Regions from separate parts of the Streptomyces sp. NPDC048643 genome, predicted to be linked through region 2. Evidence: predicted binding sites of a transcription regulator. Region 2 holds the regulator's gene; the other holds the start of a gene.
What was found. The regulator HrcA, encoded in region 2, represses chaperone genes, less so after heat shock. The targets are predictions, from matches to a motif close to TTNGCACTCNGNNNNNCNGAGTGCNAA.

Region 1: a site for HrcA is predicted at 3,291-3,317, ahead of groES (co-chaperone GroES). Genes of this name have one in related genera too.

What each region holds. Positions count from the first base shown of each region.
Region 1 covers NZ_JBEZHO010000021.1:91,148-99,345, reverse strand. The annotation lists gene AB0C62_RS21900 (RNA polymerase sigma factor) at 1-214, shown strand, start outside; gene AB0C62_RS21895 (methyltransferase domain-containing protein) at 256-1,437, opposite strand; gene AB0C62_RS21890 (polysaccharide deacetylase family protein) at 1,528-2,466, shown strand; gene AB0C62_RS21885 (polysaccharide deacetylase family protein) at 2,463-3,215, shown strand; gene groES (co-chaperone GroES) at 3,462-3,770, shown strand; gene groL (chaperonin GroEL) at 3,926-5,554, shown strand; gene AB0C62_RS21870 (SDR family oxidoreductase) at 5,673-6,446, opposite strand; gene AB0C62_RS21865 (MOSC domain-containing protein) at 6,554-7,222, opposite strand; gene AB0C62_RS21860 (LysR family transcriptional regulator) at 7,302-8,198, shown strand.
Region 2 covers NZ_JBEZHO010000012.1:150,505-158,702, reverse strand. The annotation lists gene hemW (radical SAM family heme chaperone HemW) at 1-681, shown strand, start outside; gene AB0C62_RS15085 (DUF3097 domain-containing protein) at 762-1,568, opposite strand; gene AB0C62_RS15080 (MBL fold metallo-hydrolase) at 1,600-2,331, opposite strand; gene hrcA (heat-inducible transcriptional repressor HrcA) at 2,511-3,527, shown strand; gene dnaJ (molecular chaperone DnaJ) at 3,528-4,661, shown strand; gene AB0C62_RS15065 (nitronate monooxygenase) at 4,774-5,868, shown strand; gene AB0C62_RS15060 (16S rRNA (uracil(1498)-N(3))-methyltransferase) at 5,865-6,614, shown strand; gene AB0C62_RS15055 (VOC family protein) at 6,647-7,039, shown strand; gene AB0C62_RS15050 (hypothetical protein) at 7,190-7,705, shown strand; gene AB0C62_RS15045 (S41 family peptidase) at 7,779-8,198, shown strand, end outside.

The DNA.
Region 1 (8,198 bases), on a different contig from region 2:
GCCCGGCCCCGCCCTGGAGATCGTCGACGCCCTCACCGGCGAACCCGCTCTGCGCGACTACCACCTGCTGCCCAGCGTGCGGGGCGACCTGCTGGCCCGGCTCGGCCGGACGACGGAGGCGCGGGCCGAGCTCGAACGGGCGGCCGCGCTGGCCCGCAACGACCGGGAACGCGCCCTGCTCACGGACCGGGCACGGGACCTGCCCGGCTCGTGAACTCCGGTGACCCGGTGACCCGGTGACCCGGTGGGCCGTGCTCAGGTCGTGGCCGGCCGCGCGGGTGCTCCGACGAGCATGGTGGGGGCGCCAGCCACCCGGGTCAGGAACACCGTCGCGGACCCGGGCCCCCGCGGCTTCACCTTGCGCCGCAGCTCCTCCGGCTCGACGGCCGACCCGCGCTTCTTCACGGTCAGGACACCGACCTCCCGCTCCCGCAGGAGCGCCTTCAACTTCTTCACGTTGAAGGGGAGCCGGTCGGTGATCTCGTACGCCGAGGCGTAGGGCGTGGGGCGCAGCTCGTCGGCGGTGACGTAGGCGATCGTCTCGTCGACCAGTCCGCCGTCCAGGTCCGCGGCCACCTCGGCGACCAGGTGCGCGCGGATCACGGCGCCGTCCGGCTCGTACAGATAGCGTCCGACCGTCCGGACCGCCGGGTCGGGCAGTCCGCGTCCGCGCAGTTCGCGCGGGCCCGGCAGCAGGGTGGCGCGCACCAGGCCCGGTTCGGTGCCGAACCACAGCACCGCCTCCTTGACGTCGCCGCCGTCGGAGATCCACTCGGCCTCGGCCTCGGCGGGGACGGCCTCGTGCGGGATGCCGGGGGCGATCTTCAGCGCGGCGATCGGAGCCTTCGTGGCCGCGCCCACCGCCCAGGACAGAGGCGGCGAGTAGGCCTCCGGGTCGAAGATGCGGCCCCGGCCACCCCGGCGCCCGGGGTCCACGAAGACCGCGTCGTACCCCGACGTGTCCACCGCGGTGACATCGGTCTCGCGCACCTCGATCAGGTCGGTGAGCCCCAGCGCGTCGGCGTTCGCCCGGGCGGCTGCGGCGGTCAGCGGGTCGCGGTCCACGGCGAGGACGCGGATGCCCGCGCGGGCCAGCGCGATCGCGTCGCCGCCGATCCCGCAGCAGAGGTCGGCGACGGAGCGGACGCCCAGTGCGCGCAGCCGCTCGGCGCGGTGGGCCGCCACGCTCGTGCGGGTGGACTGCTCCACGCCGTTCGGCGTGAAGAACATCCGCCCCGCGTCCTCGGCCCCGAACTTCGCCACCGCCCGCTGCCGCAGCCGCGCCTGCCCGAGGGCCGCCGAGACCAGCTCGGCGGGGTGCTCGCGGCGCAGCCGGGTGGCGACGGCCAGCTCCTGCGCCGGTTCGGTGCCGTGCACCTCGTCGAGCAGGGCGCGGCCCTCGGAGGTGAGCAGGGAGGCGAAGGAGACGTCGTTCACCCGGCCATTGTGGGCCAGTCGGTGGACGGTGTGCCTCCGGCCGCGGTGTCGGGGCCGCGTCAGGGAGGTGACCTGCGAGGATCCGGGCCCATGCGACCCGTACGACAAAACTATAAGAGCGGCGCAAATCGGGCTGGTGTGCGCTGCGGGATCGGCGCGATGGCCCTCGCCGTCCTCGTCTCCGGCTGCGCCGCCGAGGGTTCCGGCTCCGGAGCCGCCCGGCCCGCCGCCGGTCAGCAGGCCGGCCGACTCCAGGCGGGGCCCGCCCGCGCCCTCGACTCGTACGCCCTCCGGCTCCGCAAGGCGCAGGCCGCCCGCACCGCCGTCGCCAAGCGCTGGGGGCTGCCCACCGCGCCCCTGATGCCCCCGGCGCCGCCCGCGAGGAAGCCGGTCATCGAGGCCCGCAAGGGGTTCGAGGTCGACGGCCAGAAGGAACTGGGGCTGCCGCCCGTCTTCACGACCGTCCCCACCAAGGACAGGGTCGTCTTCCTCACCATCGACGACGGCGAGGAGAAGGACCCGCAGTTCCTGCGCATGATGAGCGAGCTGAAGATCCCGTACACCGTCTTCCTCAGCGACTACCTGATCAAGGACGACTACGGGTACTTCCGGAAGATGCGCGACCGCGGCATCACGCTCAACAACCACACGCTGCACCACCCCTACCTGCCCGGGCTCTCCTACGCGCGGCAGAAGCACGAGATCTGCGGCATGCAGGACGTGATGAAGAAGCAGTTCGGCAAGCGCCCTTCGCTCTTCCGCCCGCCCTACGGCAACTACAACCAGGACACCCTGCGCGCCGCCAAGTCCTGCGGGGTCAAGTACGCGCCCATCTGGGACGAGGAGGTGTTCGTCGACCACTGGGAGTACCGCGAGGAGGACCAGGACCTGCACCCCGGCGACATCGTCCTCACCCACTTCCGCGGCCCCAAGGACTGGAAGGGGACCATGCCCGACCTGGTCCGGCGCTTCCTGAAGAGGGTCACGGCCGAGGGCTACGCGGTCGCGCGCCTGGAGGACTACCTGTGAGGCTGCGGGTGCCGGTCGCCGGACTGCTCGCGGCGCTGCTGCTCACCGGCTGCGCCCAGTCCGTCGACCCGATCGAGCGGCTGGGCAAGAAGGCGGCGCAGCGGGTGCACCCGCAGGAGACGGCGTACCGCCGCTGGGGCCTGGCCGCCCCGCTCGCCCCGGCGCCCCGTGCGCCCGCCCGGACCACCGCGCGCACCGCGGCCCCGGGCCTGCCGCCCGTCGTGGACCACGTCCGCACCCGCGACAAGGTCGTCTTCCTGACGTTCGACGACGGAGCCGAACGCGATCCGCGGTTCGTCGACATGGTCCGTGAACTGCGGCTGCCCGTCAGCGTGTTCCTCACGGACAGTGTCGTCGGGCCGGGGTACGCCCACTTCGCCCGGCTGCGCGAGGTCGGCGCCACCGTCCAGAACCACACCCTCGACCACGCCTCCCTGCGCGGCCTTCCCTACGCGGGCCAGCGTGCCGAGATCTGCGGGCAGCAGGACAAGCTCCGGCAGCGGTTCGGCATCCGGCCCCGGCTGCTGCGGCCCCCCTACGGCCGGTACGACGCCACCACGCTGCGGGCCGCCGGCGACTGCGGGGTCAGCGCGGTCGTCCTCGGCAGGGCCCCCGGCACGCACCGCCTCCGGCCGGGCGACATCCTCTCCGGCTTCGAGGAACGCGACCTCGCGGACTCCACGGTCCGGCTGCTCCGGCGTATCCAGGCGGAGGGCTTAACGCCCGCACGGCTGGAGAACTACCTCTAGAGCTGGAGGCGTACCTCCACAGGGGCTCGCCCGCACGTCCTGAGGGGCCGTCCGGGCCGCGCCACGCCGTCTGCTTTGGCACTCCGCTTGACCGAGTGCTAATCGCAGTCATAGTGTCAGGCCTGGCACTCCCCCCTGGAGAGTGCCAATGGCGAAGGGTAGATCCGGCACCCGCGACGACGGATCGACCCGGTCGCCACCTCAGACAGTTAACCCCGTGAGATCTCCGAAGGGGGAGGTCGGATCGTGACGACCGCCAGCTCCAAGGTTGCCATCAAGCCGCTCGAGGACCGCATTGTGGTCCAGCCGCTCGACGCCGAGCAGACCACGGCCTCTGGCCTGGTCATCCCGGACACCGCGAAGGAGAAGCCCCAGGAGGGCGTCGTCCTTGCCGTGGGCCCGGGCCGCTTCGAGGACGGTAACCGTCTTCCGCTCGACGTCACCGTCGGCGACGTCGTGCTCTACAGCAAGTACGGCGGCACCGAGGTGAAGTACAACGGCGAGGAGTACCTCGTCCTCTCGGCTCGCGACGTGCTCGCGATCATCGAGAAGTAATTCACCGGGCAAGGGCGTCCGGGGGCTTCCCCCGGACCACCTGACACCCAGCATTGCAGTGAACTGCGCCCCTGGCCCCCGCTACTTCTGATGCACCGGGCGCTGGGGGCGCCGTTCGTTTCTCCCAAGTTTTCCGAGAGGGCTGAACCGCTCCCATGGCGAAGATCCTGAAGTTCGACGAGGACGCCCGTCGCGCCCTCGAGCGCGGCGTCAACAAGCTTGCCGACACGGTGAAGGTGACGATCGGCCCCAAGGGCCGCAACGTCGTCATCGACAAGAAGTTCGGCGCTCCCACCATCACCAACGACGGCGTGACCATCGCCCGTGAGGTCGAGGTCGAGGACCCGTACGAGAACCTCGGTGCCCAGCTGGTGAAGGAGGTGGCGACCAAGACCAACGACATCGCGGGTGACGGTACGACCACCGCCACCGTGCTCGCCCAGGCGCTCGTGCGCGAGGGCCTCAAGAACGTCGCCGCGGGTGCCTCCCCGGCGCTGCTGAAGAAGGGCATCGACGCGGCCGTCAAGGCGGTCTCCGACGAGCTCCTCGCCACCGCGCGCCCCATCGACGAGAAGTCCGACATCGCGGCCGTCGCCGGTCTGTCCGCCCAGGACCCGCAGGTCGGCGAGCTCATCGCCGAGGCGATGGACAAGGTCGGCAAGGACGGTGTCATCACCGTCGAGGAGTCCAACACCTTCGGTCTGGAGCTGGACTTCACCGAGGGCATGGCCTTCGACAAGGGCTACCTCTCGCCCTACATGGTGTCCGACCAGGAGCGTATGGAGGCCGTCCTCGACGACCCGTACATCCTCATCCACCAGGGCAAGATCAGCTCCATCCAGGACCTGCTGCCGCTGCTGGAGAAGGTCATCCAGGCGAACGCCTCGCGGCCGCTGCTGATCATCGCCGAGGACGTCGAGGGCGAGGCCCTGTCGACCCTGGTCGTGAACAAGATCCGCGGCACGTTCAACGCCGTCGCCGTGAAGGCCCCCGGCTTCGGTGACCGCCGCAAGGCCATGCTCGGCGACATCGCCACCCTCACCGGTGGTCAGGTCATCGCCGAGGAGGTCGGCCTCAAGCTCGACCAGGTCGGCCTGGACGTGCTCGGCACCGCCCGCCGCGTGACCGTCACCAAGGACGACACCACCATCGTCGACGGTGGCGGCAGCTCGGACGAGGTCGCCGGCCGCGTCAACCAGATCAAGGCCGAGATCGAGAACACGGACTCCGACTGGGACCGCGAGAAGCTCCAGGAGCGCCTCGCGAAGCTCGCCGGCGGCGTGTGCGTGATCAAGGTCGGCGCCGCCACCGAGGTGGAGCTCAAGGAGAAGAAGCACCGTCTGGAGGACGCCATCTCCGCGACCCGCGCCGCGGTCGAGGAGGGCATCGTCTCCGGTGGTGGCTCCGCGCTCGTCCACGCCGTCAAGGTCCTCGAGGGCAACCTCGGCAAGACCGGCGACGAGGCCACGGGTGTCGCGGTCGTCCGCAAGGCCGCCGTCGAGCCGCTGCGCTGGATCGCCGAGAACGCCGGCCTGGAGGGTTACGTCATCACCTCCAAGGTCGCCGAGCTCGACAAGGGCCAGGGCTTCAACGCCGCCACCGGCGAGTACGGCGACCTGGTCAAGGCCGGCGTCATCGACCCGGTCAAGGTCACCCGCTCCGCCCTGGAGAACGCCGCGTCCATCGCCTCCCTGCTCCTCACGACCGAGACCCTGGTCGTCGAGAAGCCGGCCGACGACGAGGGCGACGCCGGTCACGGTCACGGCCACGGTCACTCCCACTGACGCACCGCGTCGTGAGCACGGGCACGCCCGCCGCGGCGTGAGCACGTGAAAAGGTCCCCGTTCCCTACGGAACGGGGACCTTCTCGCGTAACGAAGCCCGACTCACGTCGTCATCCCCTCACTGGGGGCCGTACTTGCGCCCCGTCTTCGACGTGATCCCGCCCAGCAGCGCGCGCGGTGTCACCTTCACCACCCCCATCAGCACCTTGTACCGGGCGTCGGGGATGGACAGCGTCCGGCCGCGCGCCAGGTCCGCGAGCGCCGCCGCGACCAGCTTGTCCGCGTCGAGCCACATCCAGTTCGGGATGTTGTCCGTGCCCATCCCGGCCCGCTCGTGGAACTCGGTCCGCACGAACCCGGGGGCCAGCGCCATCAGCCGTACGCCGCTGCCCGCGAGATCCTTCGCCGCGCCCTGGGTGAACTGCACGACCCACGCCTTCGACGCGCCGTACGTCCCCCGCGGCACGAACGCGGCCACCGACGCGACGTTGACGATGCCGCCCCGGCCGCGCTCGCGCATGGCCTCGGCCGCCGCCGACGTCAGCCGCAGCACCGCCTCGCAGTGCACCTTGAGCATCGTCAGCTCGTCCGCCATCGACACGTCGAGGTAGTGGCCCTTGTTGCCGAAGCCCGCGTTGTTGACCAGCAGGTCGACCGGGCTCCTGCGGTCCGAGAGGCGGGCGGCGACCGCCTCGATGCCCTGGTCCGTCGCCAGGTCGGCCGTCAGCACCTCCGCCTCGATGCCGTGCCGGTCGTGCAGCTCGGTCGCCTGCTCGTGCAGCCGCTTCGTGTCCCGCGCCACCAGCACGAGGTTGTGCCCGTCCGCCGCCAGCCGCCGCGCGAAGGCGGCACCGATTCCCGCGGTCGATCCCGTAATCAGAGCCGTTGTCATGGCGCAAGGTTAGTGACCTGCTCAGGAGCCCCGCGCCCGGTGCCGCCCAACGCCCGGCCGCGCCCGCCGACTTCTCCCACCCCGGTCCCTCGGGCCCGGAGCACGCCTCATCCGCCGTACTGGGCCACGTACTTCTCCGCGGCCGCCCGCGCCTCCGGGTGCAGTGCCTCACCGGCCGCCAACAGGCCCGGAAGCAGGTCCCGTTGGGTCGTGACCGCGCGGAACTGGACGGCGACGGTCACCTCGTGGGCGGGCCGGTGGACGATCCGGACCGCGTCCCCGGCACGGATCTCGCCGGGCACGATCACCCGCAGGTACGCGCCGGGCGCGCCCCGCAGCGTGAACCGCTTGACCCACCCCTTCTCACCCAGGTGCTCCTGGAAGGTGCGGCACGGGATGCGGCCGCTCGTGATCTCGAGGACCACCTCGGAGCCGATCTGCCAGCGCTCGCCGATCAGCGCGCCGGACACGTCGAGCCCCTGCGTCGTGAGGTTCTCGCCGAACGCGCCGTTGGGCAGGGTGCGGCCCAGTTCGCGCTCCCAGGCGTCGAGGTCCTCGCGCGCGACCGCGTACACCGCCTGGTCGTCGCCGCCGTGATGGCGCAGGTCGCACACGGTGTCCCCGGCGAGCCCGCTCGTGGCGACCCCCTTCGGACCGGGAGCCGCCACGCGCACGCTCCCCTCGACCGGCCGCTTGTCGATCCCGGTCACGCCGTCCGGGTGGTCCGTGTAGTCGACGGCCCGCGCCCGGCCCACATTCAGCGACAGAAGCTTCATGGCACCACGCTAAGTGATCCCTTCCAAAGCGTCGACGCAGTATTCGGCGCGGTGTCCAAGCCTCACTTATGCTCAAGAAGTGATCGAGGCCCGTCATCTCCGCGTCCTGCGCGCCGTCGCCACCACCGGTTCCTTCTCGGCGGCCGGCCGCGAGCTGGGCTGCACCCAGCCCGCCGTCAGCCAGCAGATGAAGGCGCTGGAGGCGTCGGTCGGCACCCCGCTGCTCATCCGCACGGGCCGCGAGATGCGCCTCACCCAGGCGGGTGAGGCGCTGGTCCGCCACGCGGCGAGCATCCTGGCCGGCCTCACCGCCGCCGAGGAGGAGGTCGCCGCCATCGCCGGACTGCGGGCGGGCCGCGTCCGGCTCGTCTCGTTCCCCAGCGGCAGCTCCACCTTGGTCCCCACCGCCCTCGCCGCCCTGCGCGCCGCGCACCCCGGCACCCGTGTCTCCCTGGAGGAGGCCGAACCGCCCGAGTCCGTCGAGAAGCTCCGGGCGGGCGACTGCGACATCGCGCTCGCGTTCCGGTACGAGGGCGCACCGGGCGTCGAGGAGTGGGACGACCTCGTCGTACGACCGCTGCTGACGGACCGTCTGGTCGGGCTGGTGCCCGAGCGGCACCGGCTCGCCCGCGCGGGGTCCGTCTCCATCGGGGAGTTCGCCGCCGAGTCGTGGATCGCGGGGTGCCCGCGCTGCCGGGGCCGGCTCGTCGAGGTGTGCCGCGGCGCCGGGTTCGAGCCCCGCATCGACTTCGCCACGGACGACTATCCGGCCGTGGTCGGGCTGGTGGCCGCAGGACTGGGTGTCGCCGTCCTCCCCGAACTCGCGATCGAGTCCGTACGCCCGAAGGGCGCACGCACGGTGACGGTGGAGCCCGCGGTACGGCGGGAGATCGTGGCCCTCACGCTCCCCGACCTGGCCGAGGTGCCGGCGGTGGCCGCGACGCTGGACCGGCTCGCGCGGGCGGCCGCCCGCTAG
Region 2 (8,198 bases):
CGCGCGGCCGGCTTCGAGCATGTGAACCTCGACCTGATCTACGGCACCCCGGGGGAGTCGGACGACGACTGGCGGGCCTCCCTCGAAGCGGCCCTCGGCGCCGGCCCCGACCACGTCTCGGCCTACGCGCTCATCGTCGAGGAGGGCACCCAGCTCGCCCGCCGCATCCGCCGCGGCGAGGTCCCGATGACCGACGACGACGTCCACGCCGACCGGTACCTCATCGCCGACGAGGTGATGGCCAAGGCGGGCTTCGACTGGTACGAGGTGTCGAACTGGGCCACCTCCGAGGCGGCCCGCTGTCTGCACAACGAGCTGTACTGGCGCGGCGCCGACTGGTGGGGCGCGGGCCCCGGCGCCCACAGCCACGTCGGCGGCGTCCGCTGGTGGAACGTGAAGCACCCCGGGGCCTACGCGGCGGCGCTGGCCTCCGGCCGCTCCCCGGGCGCCGGGCGCGAACTCCTCTCCGGCGAGGACCGCCGCGTCGAGCGCATCCTGCTCGAACTGCGGCTGCGCGAGGGCTGCCCGCTCTCGCTGCTCCGTCCCGACGGCCTCACGGCCTCCCGTCGCGCCCTGTCCGAGGGCCTCCTCGAACCGGGCCCGTACGACGACGGCCGCGCCGTCCTCACCCTGCGCGGACGCCTCCTCGCGGACGCGGTCGTCCGGGACCTGGTCGACTGACCGGACGACGCCGCAAGCCACCGCAGCCCCGGACGCCACCGGACGAGCGGCCGGGCCGACCGGCCCGGCCGCGTTCCCGGCTACTCCGGCGCCGTGACGAAGTCGATCAGCTCCTCGACCCGGCCCAGGAGTTCGGGCTGGAGGTCCTTGTAGGAGTGCACCCGGGACAGGATGTGCTGCCAGGCCGCGCCGGTGTTCTCCGGCCAGCCCAGGGCCCGGCACACGCCCGTCTTCCAGTCCTCGCCGCGCGGCACCCGGGGCCAGCCCGGGATGCCCACGGAGGACGGCTTCACGGCCTCCCAGATGTCGATGTAGGGGTGGCCGAGTACCAGGGCGTGCTCGCTCGTCACCGCCGCGGCGATCCGGGACTCCTTCGAGCCGGGCACCAGGTGGTCGACGAGCACGCCGAGCCGGGCGTCCGGGCCCGGCGCGAACTCCTCGACGATCGCGGGAAGGTCGTCGACGCCCTCCAGGTACTCCACGACGACGCCCTCGACACGCAGGTCGTCGCCCCAGACCCGCTCGACCAGTTCGGCGTCGTGGCGGCCCTCCACGTAGATGCGGCCGGCCCGCGCGACGCGGGCGCGGGCGCCGGGCACGGCCACGGAGCCGGACGCGGTACGGCTGGGACGTACGGGTGCCGAGGACGTCGGGCGGACCAGCGTCACCACCCTGCCCTCCAGCAGGAAGCCGCGCGGCTCCATGGGGAACACCCGGTGCTTGCCGAAGCGGTCCTCCAGGGTCACCGTGCCCGCCTCGCAGCCGATCACCGCGCCGCAGAAACCGGTGCCGGGCTCCTCGACCACCAGACCCGGGTCCGCCGGGACCTCGGGGACGGGCTTGGGCTTCTTCCACGGCGGGGTCAGGTCCGGAGAGTACTGGCGCATTCGCATGACGATAGGAGAAGCGCGCCGGGGCTCACCGCGACACGCCGAAACGCGCGGCCAGCTCGTCCCGCTGCGAGCGGACGAACGCGGCGTCCACCAGCGCTCCGTGGCCGGGCACGTACACAGCGTCCCGCCCGCCGAGCGCGAGCAGCCGGTCGAGCGCCCCGGGCCAGCGGGACGGGACGGCGTCGGGGCCCGCCTGCGGCTCGCCGGACTCCTCGACCAGGTCGCCGCAGAACACCACCGCCGGGTCGCCCGGCACGACGACCACGAGGTCGTGGGCGGTGTGTCCCTCACCCGTCCGCACGAGCCGCGCCTCGACGCCGCCGCCGAGTTCCAGGTCCCGGGTGCCCCGGACGGCGTGCTGGGGGCGTACGAGGGCGTCGGCCGCCTCCTGTGCCGCCCGGGGGTCCAGCCCGTTGCGCACGGCGTCCGCGCGCAGTTCCTCGCGACCGTGCTCGTACACCCCGGACGAGCCGTCCGCGACGAAGATCCCGGTGCCCGTGAACGCCGCGGCGCCGAAGACATGGTCGAAATGCGGGTGGGTGAGTGCGAGGTGCGTCACGTGCCGCCCCGGGCCGAGCAGCCGCTCCGCGTCCGCGCGCAGCGCCGCGCCCTCCGCGACACCCGACCCCGCGTCGATCATCAGCGCCGCGTCCTCGCCGACGACGAGCCCCACGGTGCAGTCCCAGTCCGGAAGCCGCCGCCGGCCGATCCGGGGCGCCACCCGTTCCCACCCCAGCTCTTCCCAAGTCAGCCTCATACGGCGACGCTAGCGGTGACCGGGTGTCGCGCACGACATCGCAGGCCCGCCCTTGCCGGGGCCGTGCCTCACCGCCGTACACTGACCCGGGGAACGCTGGCACTCGGGCGCGCTGAGTGCCAGGCGAAAAGCCACGAAGGCCACGAAGACCACGGAGTCGACTTCTGGAGGTGTGCGCGATGCTCAGTGAACGCAGGCTCGAGGTGCTCCGCGCCATCGTCCAGGACTATGTGGGCACCGAGGAGCCGGTCGGTTCCAAGGCGCTCACGGAGCGGCACCGGCTCGGCGTCTCGCCGGCGACCGTCCGCAACGACATGGCGGTCCTGGAGGACGAGGGCTACATCGCCCAGCCGCACACCAGTGCCGGACGTATCCCCACGGACAAGGGATACCGGCTCTTCGTCGACAAGCTCGCGGGCGTCAAGCCGATGACCGCGCCCGAGCGGCGCGCCATCCAGAACTTCCTGGACGGTGCCGTCGACCTCGACGACGTCGTCGGCCGGACGGTGCGGCTGCTCGCGCAGCTCACCCGGCAGGTCGCCGTCGTGCAGTACCCCTCGCTGACCCGCTCGACCGTGCGGCACGTGGAACTGCTCTCGCTCGCCCCGGCGCGCGTGATGCTCGTGCTGATCACGGACACCGGCCGGGTCGAGCAACGCATGATCAACTGCCTCGTGCCGTTCGGTGAGACTTCTCTCGCCGATCTGCGGGCCCGGCTCAACAGCCGGATCGCGGGCCGCCCGTTCGCGGACGTCCCGCAGCTCGTGCAGGACCTCCCGGATGCCTTCGAGGCGGAGGACCGGGGTACGGTCTCGACTGTGCTCTCCACCCTGCTGGAGACACTCGTCGAGGAGACCGAGGAGCGGCTGATGATCGGCGGGACCGCCAATCTCACCCGTTTCGGACATGACTTCCCTCTCACCATCCGTCCGGTGCTCGAAGCGCTGGAGGAGCAGGTCGTGCTCCTCAAGTTGCTTGGAGAGGCCGGGGATTCGAGCATGACCGTGCGAATCGGTCATGAGAACGCGTATGAGGGACTCAACTCCACGTCCGTGGTCTCGGTCGGCTACGGTTCGGGCGGCGAGGCAGTAGCCAAACTCGGCGTGGTCGGCCCGACCCGCATGGATTACCCGGGAACGATGGGAGCGGTACGAGCGGTGGCACGGTACGTCGGACAGATCCTGGCGGAGTCGTAAGTGGCCACGGACTACTACGCCGTACTCGGCGTGCGCCGCGACGCGTCCCAGGACGAGATCAAGAAGGCGTTCCGGAGGCTCGCGCGCGAGCTGCATCCGGACGTCAATCCCGATCCGAAGACGCAGGAGCGCTTCAAGGAGATCAACGCCGCCTACGAGGTGTTGTCGGACCCGCAGAAGAAGCAGGTCTACGACCTCGGCGGTGACCCCCTGTCCCAGCAGGGCGGAGGCGCCGGCGGCTTCGGCGCGGGCGGCTTCGGGAACTTCTCGGACATCATGGACGCCTTCTTCGGCACGGCGTCGCAGCGCGGACCGCGCTCGCGCACCCGCCGCGGCCAGGACGCCATGATCCGGCTGGAGATCGAGCTGGACGAGGCGGCCTTCGGCACCACGAAGGACATCCAGGTCGACACCGCCGTCGTCTGCGCGACCTGTAACGGCGAGGGTGCCGCACCCGGGACCTCCGCGCAGACCTGTGACATGTGCCGCGGCCGCGGCGAGGTGTCCCAGGTGACGCGGTCCTTCCTCGGCCAGGTCATGACCTCGCGGCCGTGTCCGCAGTGCCAGGGCTTCGGCACCGTGGTCCCGACCCCGTGCCCCGAGTGCGCGGGCGACGGCCGGGTCCGCTCCCGCCGCACCCTCACCGTCAAGATCCCGGCCGGTGTGGACAACGGCACCCGGATCCAGCTCGCGGGCGAGGGCGAGGTCGGCCCCGGCGGCGGCCCCGCCGGCGACCTGTACGTCGAGATCCACGAGCTGCCGCACTCGATGTTCCAGCGTCGCGGCGACGACCTGCACTGCACGGTCACGATCCCGATGACGGCCGCGGCCCTCGGCACCAAGGTGCCGCTGGAGACCCTCGACGGCATGGAGGAGGTCGACATCCGTCCGGGCACGCAGTCCGGCCAGTCGATCCCGCTGCACGGCCGGGGCGTCACGCACCTGCGCGGCGGCGGCCGAGGTGACCTCATCGTGCACGTCGAGGTCACCACGCCCACCAAGCTCGACCCGGAGCAGGAGCGGGTCATGCGCGAGCTCGCCCAGCTGCGCGGCGAGGAGCGGCCCACCGGCCAGTTCCAGCCCGGGCAGCAGGGGCTCTTCTCCCGGCTGAAGGACGCCTTCAACGGTCGCTGACGCGAAGGCGGCACGGGGCGGTGTTCCCGCCCCGTGTCCGCCCGCCGCGCGCCCCGTAACCGAGCGGACGGCCGGATTCGGACTTGTACGGAGGACGTGACAACATGCCGTCATGTCCTCCGCGCTGACCGATCTCTTCCCTCACCCGATCGTGCAGGCCCCCATGGCGGGCGGCGTCTCCGTCCCCCAGCTCGCGGCCGCCGTGTCCGAGGCGGGCGGGCTCGGATGCCTCGCCGCCGGGTACAAGACGGCCGACGGCATGTACCAGGAGATCAAACAGCTGCGCGGGCTGACCGGCCGTCCCTTCGGCGTCAACCTGTTCATGCCGCAGCCGGAGTACGCGGACTCCTCGGCGGTCGAGGTCTACGCCCACCAGCTCGCCGGTGAGGCGGCCTGGTACGAGACCGAACTCGGCGACCCGGACAGCGGCCGTGACGACGGCTACGACGCCAAGCTCGCCGTCCTGCTCGACAACCCGGTGCCGGTGGTCTCCTTCCACTTCGGCATCCCGGCCCAGGACGTGCTGGAGTCCCTGAACCGCGCCGGCACCCTCACCCTGGTCACCGCGACCACGGCAGAGGAGGCCCTCGCCGTGCAGCGCGCGGGCGCCGCCGCCGTGATCGCCCAGGGCGTCGAGGCCGGCGGACACCAGGGCACCCACCGCGACAACCCGGAGACGGACCGCGCGGGCATCGGACTGCTCTCGCTGGTCGCCCAGGTCCGCGAGGCCGTGGACATCCCGGTCGTCGCCGCCGGGGGCATCATGCGCGGCAGCCAGATCGCCGCCGTCCTCGCCGCCGGCGCCGACGCGGCCCAGCTCGGCACCGCCTTCCTCGCCACCCCCGAGTCCGGCGCGAACGCCGTCCACAAGGACGCGCTGACCAACCCGCTCTTCGTGCGGACCGAGCTGACCCGCGCCTTCTCCGGACGCCCGGCCCGCGGCCTGGTCAACCGGTTCCTGCGCGAGCACGGCCCCTACGCCCCCGCCGCGTACCCGGACGTCCACCACCTCACCTCGCCGCTGCGCAAGGCCGCCGCCAAGGCGGCCGACGCGCAGGGCATGGCGCTGTGGGCGGGCCAGGGCCACCGCATGGCGCGCGACCTGCCCGCCGGACAGCTGGTGGAGGCGCTGGTCGCCGAACTCGCCGCCGCCAGGACAGCGTTGTCGTCGCCCGGCGACTCCCCGGACGGGGGCACGGCCCGATGACGGCACCGGTGTTCCTGGTCGAGCACTTCGACACGGGCGGCGACGGACGCTACGTCCTCGACGGACCCGAAGGACGGCACGCCGTGTCCGTGAAGCGGCTGCGCGCCGGCGAGGACGTCGTCCTCACCGACGGGGCCGGGCGCTGGGCGGACTGCGTCGTCCTCGACACCGAGGGCAAGGACCGCCTCGTCGTCCGGATGGACTCGGTGAGCGAGGAGCAGGCGGAGCAGCCGCGGATCACCGTCGTCCAGGCGCTGCCCAAGGGAGACCGGGGCGAACTGGCCGTCGAGACGATGACGGAGACCGGCGTCGACGGCATCGTCCCCTGGGCCGCCTCCCGCTGCATCACGCAGTGGAAGGGCGACCGGGGCCTCAAGGCGCTCGCCAAGTGGCGCGCCACCGCACGCGAGTCCGGCAAGCAGTCCCGCCGGGTGCGCTTCCCCGAGGTCGCGGACGCCATGTCGACCCGACAGGTTGCCGCACTTCTCGCCAAAGCCGACCTCGCCGCCGTCCTGCACGAGGACACCGAGCTGGGCACCGAACCGTTCGCCACCGCCGCACTGCCCGCCTCCGGGGAGATCGTCCTGGTCGTCGGCCCCGAGGGCGGGATCTCCCCCGGGGAGGTGGCGCTCTTCACCGAGGCGGGCGCGAGGACGTTCCACCTCGGGCGTACGGTGCTGCGTACGTCGACGGCCGGGACCGTGGCCGCCGCACTGCTGCTGGCCCGCACCGGCCGCTGGTCCTGAACCAACCGCCCGCCCACCCACGGGAGATCCGTATGGAACTCGCCCAGGTACGGCTGCTCGTCTCCGACTTCGCCGCCTGCTACCGCTTCTACTCCGAGGTCCTCTGCCTCAAGCCCCAGTCGGGCGCGACCGAGGGACCCTACGAGAAGTTCAGCCCCGTCACCGGCTCGGCGGGCATCGCCCTCCAGGACCGGGCGATGATGGCCGAGGTACTGGGCGAGATCGGCGAGGACGTCACCGGACACCGCTCCCTGGTGGTGCTGCGGGTGGACGACCTCGACACCTACTGCGAGCAGCTCGTCTCGCGCGGAGCGACCGTGCTGCACGGCCCCGCCCCCATGACCGACCGGATGCGCGTCGCCCACCTCAAGGACCCCGAGGGCAACCTGGTGGAACTCCAGGAGTGGCTGCTCCTCCTCGGCTGAACCGGCCCCGGCCCGGCCCGGAACTCCTTCGGGTGGTTGTGCCGCTCATGGCCGCATGCGGTCTACCGCACCGCGCCCCGCGGTGGCACGCTGCCGTCCATGGGGGCTTTGAGGCGGATCAGGAGCCGGACCGGGCGCAGGCGCGTGCTGATGGCCCTCGGGCTGGGCGCGGCCGGGGTGTTCGGTGCGACCGCGTGCGAACCCGGGGACGGACTCAGCGCCGCCACCGTGGCGTACACCACCGACCAGACGGCGACCAAGCAGCTCGAACGGCAGAACGTGGACGTGCGGTGGCTCACCTGCACCGCCAACTACGGCAACGCCGGCAAGGTCTACACCCCCGGCAGGTCGCCCGCGCCGACCGAGAACACCGTCGCGAGCGTCGACTGCCAGGGCCAGACCGACGACGGACGGGACATCGTCGTCAAGGGCAAGGTCACCCGCGCCGTCGACGGCGCCTGCGTGCGCGGCGACCTGACCGCCACCGTCGGCGGCAAGCAGTGGTTCCACGTGAGCGGCCTCGGCAACTGCGACGCCACCAACAACCCCACCCCTCCCGCCACTTACCGTCCTCCGAACGGGCCCGACCCCACCGTCACGGTCACCGTCACGAAGACCATGTGGTGCAAGGGCGACCCCACCTGCTGGCCCGCACAGGGCAAGTGACCTGCCCGGCCGTCCACGGATCAAGTGATCCGAACCCCTGTCGGGCCGCGTCCCGGCTGCATAGGGTGACCGGGTGACAGAGTCCGCAGCCTCCGCGTATCTCCGGTTTCCGCATCTGCACGGCGAGTTGGCCGTCTTCACGGCCGAGGACGACATCTGGGCCGCCCCCCTCGACGGCGGCGGCCGCGCCTGGCGCGTCAGCGCCGACAACGCACCGGTGAACCACCCCCGCGTCTCCCCTGACGGCACGACCGTCGCCTGGACGTCCACGCGCGACGGCGCCCCCGAGGTCTACGCCGCCTCCCTGGCCGGCGGACCCACCAGACGCCTGACGTACTGGGGCAGTTCGAGAACCCAGGTCCGCGGCTGGACCCCCGACGGACACGTCCTCGCCCTCAGCACCCAGGGCCAGGCCAGCCTGCGGCGCAGCTGGGCCCGCGCCGTCCCGCTCGACGGCGGCCCCGCCACCCTCCTGCCGTACGGACCCGTCGGC